Regions from separate parts of the Spongiibacter tropicus DSM 19543 genome, predicted to be linked through region 2. Evidence: riboswitches for the same ligand, from Rfam matches in the RefSeq annotation. Region 2 holds a riboswitch; the other holds the start of a gene.
The links. Region 2 has a riboswitch for cobalamin ahead of G411_RS0106925 (TonB-dependent receptor). Riboswitches for the same ligand answer to the same signal wherever they lie in the genome.
Positions count from the first base shown of each region.

Region 1: it holds a riboswitch for cobalamin, as region 2 does, so the genes downstream of both, G411_RS20355 (TonB-dependent receptor domain-containing protein) here and G411_RS0106925 (TonB-dependent receptor) in region 2, are expected to answer to the same signal.

Region 1 is NZ_ATUS01000002.1:167,202-170,567, reverse strand. It holds gene cobO (cob(I)yrinic acid a,c-diamide adenosyltransferase) at 1-48, opposite strand, end outside; gene G411_RS20355 (TonB-dependent receptor domain-containing protein) at 72-1,931, opposite strand; cobalamin riboswitch at 2,024-2,177, opposite strand; gene G411_RS0112410 (hypothetical protein) at 2,254-3,366, opposite strand, start outside.
Region 2 is NZ_ATUS01000001.1:1,469,735-1,473,100, reverse strand. It holds gene G411_RS0106925 (TonB-dependent receptor) at 1-1,437, opposite strand, end outside; cobalamin riboswitch at 1,665-1,860, opposite strand; tRNA gene G411_RS0106920 (tRNA-Leu) at 1,955-2,041, opposite strand; gene rnr (ribonuclease R) at 2,168-3,366, shown strand, end outside.

The DNA.
Region 1 (3,366 bases), on a different contig from region 2:
TTTTTTCTTGGCCATCCGCTCGCGGTGGCGCTGTTCTTCATCCGTCATCGTATGTGGGCTCCTGTTGGTGCTCAGGGATTATAGGTGATACTCAGCAGCGCCTCGCGTCCGACAGACTGGTAGTCGCCAAGACTTCCGCCACGCGCACTGATGTACTCCTTGTCGAGGGCGTTCTTCACGGCAAACTTCAGGCTGAGATCCTCGCGCAGACGATAGGAAATGCCAGCATCCAGCAGGCCATAGCCACTCAGTTCATCGTTGTTGGCGGCATCTTCATAGCGGCTTCCCACCAGTCTCAGGCTGGCATTGACGCCCCAGCGATCCCATTCGCGATCAACATTGATGTTGGCCTGGCGGTCGGGGCGGCGGCGCAGCTCCTTGCCGAGGTCGCGATCTTCGGTATCCAGCAGCGTGATATTCGCATCGATATGCCACAGGGCAATCACGGTGGAAACACTGGCTTCTACACCCTTGATGCGCGCAGAATTAATCTGATCCGGACCAAAAGTGATTGGATTGTACGCGATCAGTTTTTCGACATCATTGGTGAAATAGTTCAAGCTCCAGCGTCCCCATGATTGCTGGCCGCGAATCTCGACTTCACGGTTTTTTGAGTGCTCGGGCTCAAGGTCGGGGTTACCGTAGCCTGGGTAGTAAAGGTCATTGAACGTCGGGGCGTTAAAACCTTCGCCATACGACAAGACCATTTTTATTGACTCAGTCAGGTCGATGCCTGCTGCCGCATTGCGGGTGTTGTGGCTGCCGAACTGCTCATTGTTGTCGTGGCGCCAGCCCAGCACATAATCAATCAAGCCGTGGTCGGCCTGCCATTGCAGGTAACCCGCGCTGGCATCGCGTTCACCTTGATCATAATTTTGCGTGCTTTTCACTTTGTCGCTGAAGTATTCGCCGCCGAGGGTCAGGGTATAGGCTTTGCCCAGCGTGAAGTCGTTTTGAATACCGCCTTGCTTGCGGGTGGTTTTAAAAATGTCACCACGCGGAGCGGCAGGATCTACGTAGCGATACTCGGTTTCACTTTCATCCCCTGAGCGGCCTGCGCTGAGGGTGAGTTTCCAGTTATCGGTAAGCAGGAACTCGCCACGCAGACTGCCGACGCTGACGGAGTTGTCACCATAGGGTGCGCACTCGACAGTATTCCAGGCGTTGTCATAGCAGTTCGCATCGTAGTCGTTTTCCGAATCACTCTGCTGATACATCGCATAGAGGTTTGCACGCTCGTTGATGCGATGAACCAGGCTGAAGTTTAGGGCTTGCTGTTCAAAGGCGTCGTCATCGCCATGGCGGCCCGCGGTGCTGGTGGTATTGTCGACACCATCGGTTTCGTCATGCAGCAGGCTCAAGCTGAACTGCGTGTCGGCATTGCCGCCGTTCAGTGCCGCCAGTGCTTTCAAGGTGTTGTTCGACCCCGCGCTCATCTGGACGAAGGGCTTCACGCCATCGGTATCATGAAACTTCTTGGTGATAATGTTGACCACGCCGCCAATGGCTTCGGAACCGTAAAGCACCGAGCGGGGGCCGCGCACAATTTCCACTCGCTCAATCAGCTCCGGGGGAAGGTTGGTCAATGCCGGGCTGCCGCTGGTAGCTGAGCTGACACGCACGCCGTCGACTAGCACTAGCGTGTGATTACTGTTGTTGCCGCGCAAGAACAGACTGGTGGCAGAGCCGCGACCACCATTGCGCAGCATGCTGACACCCGTTGCGCGGGACAGCAGTTCCTGCAGGTCTAGCGGTGCGATGCGTTCAATGTCAGCGCGCTCGAAGACACTGACCGGCGCCAATACTTCGGCCAGGCTTTGCTCAATCCGAGTGGCGGTGACAACCGTAGTTTCCATTTCCGGTGAACCGGCATGGGCGAGACTAATAAACAGCGGCAGGCAGCCGCCAATAGCGAGTTTTGCGAGTTTCATGATAAACCTCAAAGCTTGTGAACGTCAGCAATGAGGGAGGGATAGAGGTGATATACGAATATATGACCACTGATGAAGCCCTCCGCTACATCGGGTAAACAACTGATCAGGCCGGTTCCGGGCTCTCACCATGGGGTGATTACCGTTGCGGGGGCAGCGTCGGTCTTGTCGAGGTCGACTCACCGAACTTCCCGTTTAACCCTTGAGCGTGACACGCTTCAGGGCACCTGTTTCAGGCGGCGCAACTGTATGCCGGGCGACAAGGCTTGTCAAATTGCGATGGCCGACGCTTGTTGACCCAAGCCTTGTGGTTGAGGGAGTACTAGTTGAAATATAACCATAGCGGCTGGGCATCGCTGCCGAAACTGCCGAGGTACTGTCGCTCGACAAATTTGCCGTTGGTGTCGCGCAAAGGATCTGTTTCAAGCTCTGTATAGAGGGGGAAGGGCGTGTTGGCGTGCAGTGCTGCTTCGCCGAGATGGATGGCGGCTTCATACTGGCGGTGGCCGCTGTACATTGATGAGCTACCTTGGGCGTATTGATAGAGTCCCCAGTCGCTGATGGCGTATTTTTTCCAGCGCTCCTTGTCGCTGCTGGGTGGTTCGCCCTGCCAGTGAAAGCGAGTTTGTCGAATGCTGGTTATCCCGGGGCCACGGCCGATATGAATCCTCTCGTTGACCAGTGTGTCGAACAGGCCCATGTGGAGATACACGCGCAGTTGGTCATAGCCACTGGCCGTCCGTTCAGCGGTGGCGTCGCAGGCGATAAATAACCAGTCGCCGACAACCTTGGCATACAGTGTGGTTTGGCTGCCGTCATCGCTAGTCAGGCGAAGCGCGTCGCGCCATGCATCCGCTTCCAGAATGCCGTCGATGACGGGGGCGTCGGTATCGCGAGGGATTGAGAGGGTGCTCGTGCCCTCTGGCGGTGTCCTTGTGGCAGCCTGTTGGCTTCGGGCCGTTTTAATTTTGCGCTCCAGCAGGCTGTCATCATACTGGCGGCTTGCCGAGCTGCCTTTGCGCCGGATGTAATGGCGGTCGGCAATTTTGTCGAGATACAGCGATTCAAAGCGCTCGCCGTCAGCGAGCGTTACGGAAAAGCTGCCGGTATCGATCTTGCCCGACAGCTTCAAGCGTTTGGGCTTGGCATGTGCGGAGGTGGTCTCAAGCGCATTGGTAACGGCGGTGCTGTCTCGCTGCGACGATGGCGTGTCGCGAAGAAAAAAGTAGTAAATCACACCGGCGAAAATCACGGCATCGACCAGCATAAACAAGGCGAATGCTTTGACATTGATGACCGACTTGCGGATGCCCTTCGGTTCAGGTGGTGCCGTGTGTTTAAACAGCCAGGGCTTTTGCTCGCGCAATTCATTGCTGATGCGATCAATGGCGGCTTTTGCCTCGGCCAGGTCACAGTGCGTGGCCTGGCGGTACTG
Region 2 (3,366 bases):
GCCAAGACGCCAGCTGTTGCCGGACAGCTCGTCATCAATGTGGCTCTCCGGTTGACCATTGCTGCGTGCGAGGTCGTCGCGGCTATAGTCGATACGGTCGTGCCGGAGGCCAGCGACCAGCAGCCATTCGGGTGTGATCTCCAGTACGTTGTCGATAAACAGTGAGGTGACATCTGTTTCGGAGTCAAAGTCGCGGGTGGTGGCGCTGCCCACATTGTCTTGCCAACGTCCCGGCGCAGGATTGTTCAGATCGACACTGGAGTTGCCGGTGTAAGGCGAGTTGTTGATATGGCTGAAACGGATGTCGTTCAGTTCTATCCCGATATTCAGGCGGTTCTGCATGCCCGCCATGTCAGTCTTCCAGAGCAGGTCGCTGCGGTGGCCGAGCTGTTCCTGTTCATGGAGAATTTCGAGGTAGGAACCACGGTCTACCTGTCCCGTGGTGTCGTTGTAGCGATAGCTTTCCACATTGCGCCAGTGGCGTTCGGCTGTGAGGTAGTAAGTGTCGCTGCGCCACGACAGGTTCTCACTGAGCTGCCATTCCGTATGCAGGCGCGGCCACAGGTCTTCGTACTCAACCAGGCCATCGGCGACGTTGTAGTTATTGCGACGCAGGCTGTCGCGGATTTTTCCGTCGACCAGTGGTGTGCCCCAGTAGGGCGCGGATTCGGTATTGGCGTAGTCGATGCTCAGTGTGGCCGAGAAATCCTCCCTGGGCCGGTACAGCAGTGAGCCGGCAATCGCCTGACGCTCGGCATCAGCGCGGTCGACATACCCCTCGGTTTGGTGATGTACCAGGTCGACGCGGTAAGCCAGTTCCGGGCTCAGTTCACCGCCGGCACCATAGGCATAACGCTGCAGGCCAAAGCTGCCCAGCGTGACCGCGACGCTATTGCGGGTTTCCCCAAACTGCGGCTTTTTGCTCACATAGTTCACGGTTGCGCCCACGGCGCCCACACCGTGAATCACCGAGCCAGGGCCGCGAAGTACTTCAATGCGTTCCACCGTCCAGGTGTCGGCAGGAAAACTCACCGTGCCCGAGCCGACATACAGGCGCGTGCCGTCGTAGGTGCTGACCACCGAGCTGTGGCCGTTAAAGCCGCGCACCGAGGTGGCGCTGCTGCCGTTGCCGGGACTGGCGCTGGAGGAAAAGCCCGCCGCGCGGGTGACTGCCATCATGCTGGAATCGTCACCGCGCAGCGCGATAGCTTCCTTGCTGATGACCGACACACTGGCGGGAATGTCCTGGGCGGACAGGCCGAGCCGTGAGCCTGCGGTGTTTTCTTCATCCAGTGCCAGTCCCTGTGACGACAGGCTGGTAGCGCGAACATCCACGTATTCCAGCTGCTGGTGCCCTGCCCATAGCGGGAGGCTGAGAATGCTTGATGCGAAAGCCAGCACCAGTGGGGCGCTACGGGGAGAAATGTCCTTTTTCATGGTGTTTCCTCAAACGGTTCGTTAGGCCGAGAGGAAAGGGAAAGGACGCCGGCAATGATGACATTGCCTATTCCGGCGCGATCGAAAGCCCTCCGCTTGATCTCGGCAGACAACAGTTGCGAACGTATGAGGGAGGAACAATCCGTCGTGGATTGCGTGATCAACGAGGTAGGAACCTGCGTGAAGCCCTCCGCTTCATCGGTACAGCACTGCATGCATGGCAAAGCACAAGGCTTCGCCATCAGGCCGGTATCGGGCTTCTGTGAACCTCTCGAATGAGAGCAGTTACCGTTGCGGGGGCAGCGGTGGCTTTGTCTGCGGCGGCCAAATCATTGCCGCGACGCACCACACTTCCCGTTTACCCTGCTCCAGACACTCCGGGCGAAGGAGAGTCGAGCAGGCACCTGATGCAGGGCGGGATCATATAGAAAGGCCTTTGGGGGCGCAAATTCAGTGAGAAAACAGATAAATGTAGAAATAAAAAAGCCGACCCTGTTGGATCGGCTTTCTTGAATAATGGTGCCCAGGAGAGGACTTGAACCTCCACGGCCGTGAAGCCACTAGCACCTGAAGCTAGCGTGTCTACCAATTTCACCACCTGGGCACAGGAGGTAAAACACGACGTGCGTCGTTGAGGCGCGCAATTTACTGATGCCACGCCTTTTTGTCAACGGTTTGCGTTACACTGGCTGCAAAATTTTTACTGTCATCCAAAAGGACGCATTTCTGCATGCCAAAAGGCCCCAACAAGCATTCTGATCCCCACGCTGCCCGTGAAGCCGAGCGCTACGACAACCCGGTACCCAGCCGGGAATATATTCTGGACGTCTTGCAGGGTGCCGAGCAGGGCATGAGTGCGGCGGCGATTCGCCGCGCCCTGGGGATTGAGGGTGAGGAGCAGCAGGAGGGCCTGCGCCGTCGTCTCAAAGCGATGCTGCGCGATGGCCAGCTCATTGAAGGGCGCCGTGGCAAGCTGCAGGTGCCGGATCGCGGCGAGGCGCTTATCGGCCGGGTGCAGGGACATCGGGACGGTTACGGTTTTGTGCTGGTGGAGGACGGTGAAGACATCTATCTCCACAATCGGCAGATGCAGCAGTTGTTTGATGGCGATGTGGTGTCGGTTGAGGTCAGTGGCACCGACAGTCGCGGTCGACGTGAGGGCATTGTCATCGAGGTGCTGGAGCGCAATACCCGGCAACTGGTGGGCAAGCTGAAAGAGCAGCGCGGTCGCTGGTTGCTGGTTCCCGATAACAGCCGCATCCAGAACTGGGTGCAGCTGGACGATGACAGTGTGGTGAATGCCCGTGAGGGCGACTATGTGATGGCCGATATCACCCGTCAGCCGGGTTTGCGTCAGCAAGCGCAGGGACGGGTCACCGAGGTGCTGGGCGATCGCGCCACGGTGGGTGTGGCCACCGAGTTGGCATTGCGCAGCCACGAAATTCCCTTCGAGTGGCCTGATGAGGTTGAAGAGGAGGCGCGGCGCTTTGGCAGCGAGCCCGATGAAGAGGGCAAACTGAACCGAGTGGATTTGCGCAAGCTGCCGCTGGTGACCATCGACGGGGAAGATGCCCGGGACTTCGATGACGCGGTGTACTGCGAGAAAAAGCGCTTTGGTGGCTGGCGACTGTGGGTGGCCATTGCGGATGTTTCGCATTATGTGAAGATCGACTCGGCGCTGGATGCAGAGGCCCATAAGCGGGCGACCTCGGTGTATTTCCCCGACCGGGTGGTGCCGATGTTGCCGGAGGCACTGTCCAATGGTCTGTGCTCACTGAAGCCTAATGTGGAACGCCTCTGTATGGTCTGCGAGATGACCATCAGTAGCCGCGGTCGTTTGAGCGGTTATCAGTTCTATGAGGCGGTCATGCGTTCCCACGCACGGCTGACGTACAACCAAGTAGGGGCGATGCTCGGCGTTGAGGGGGC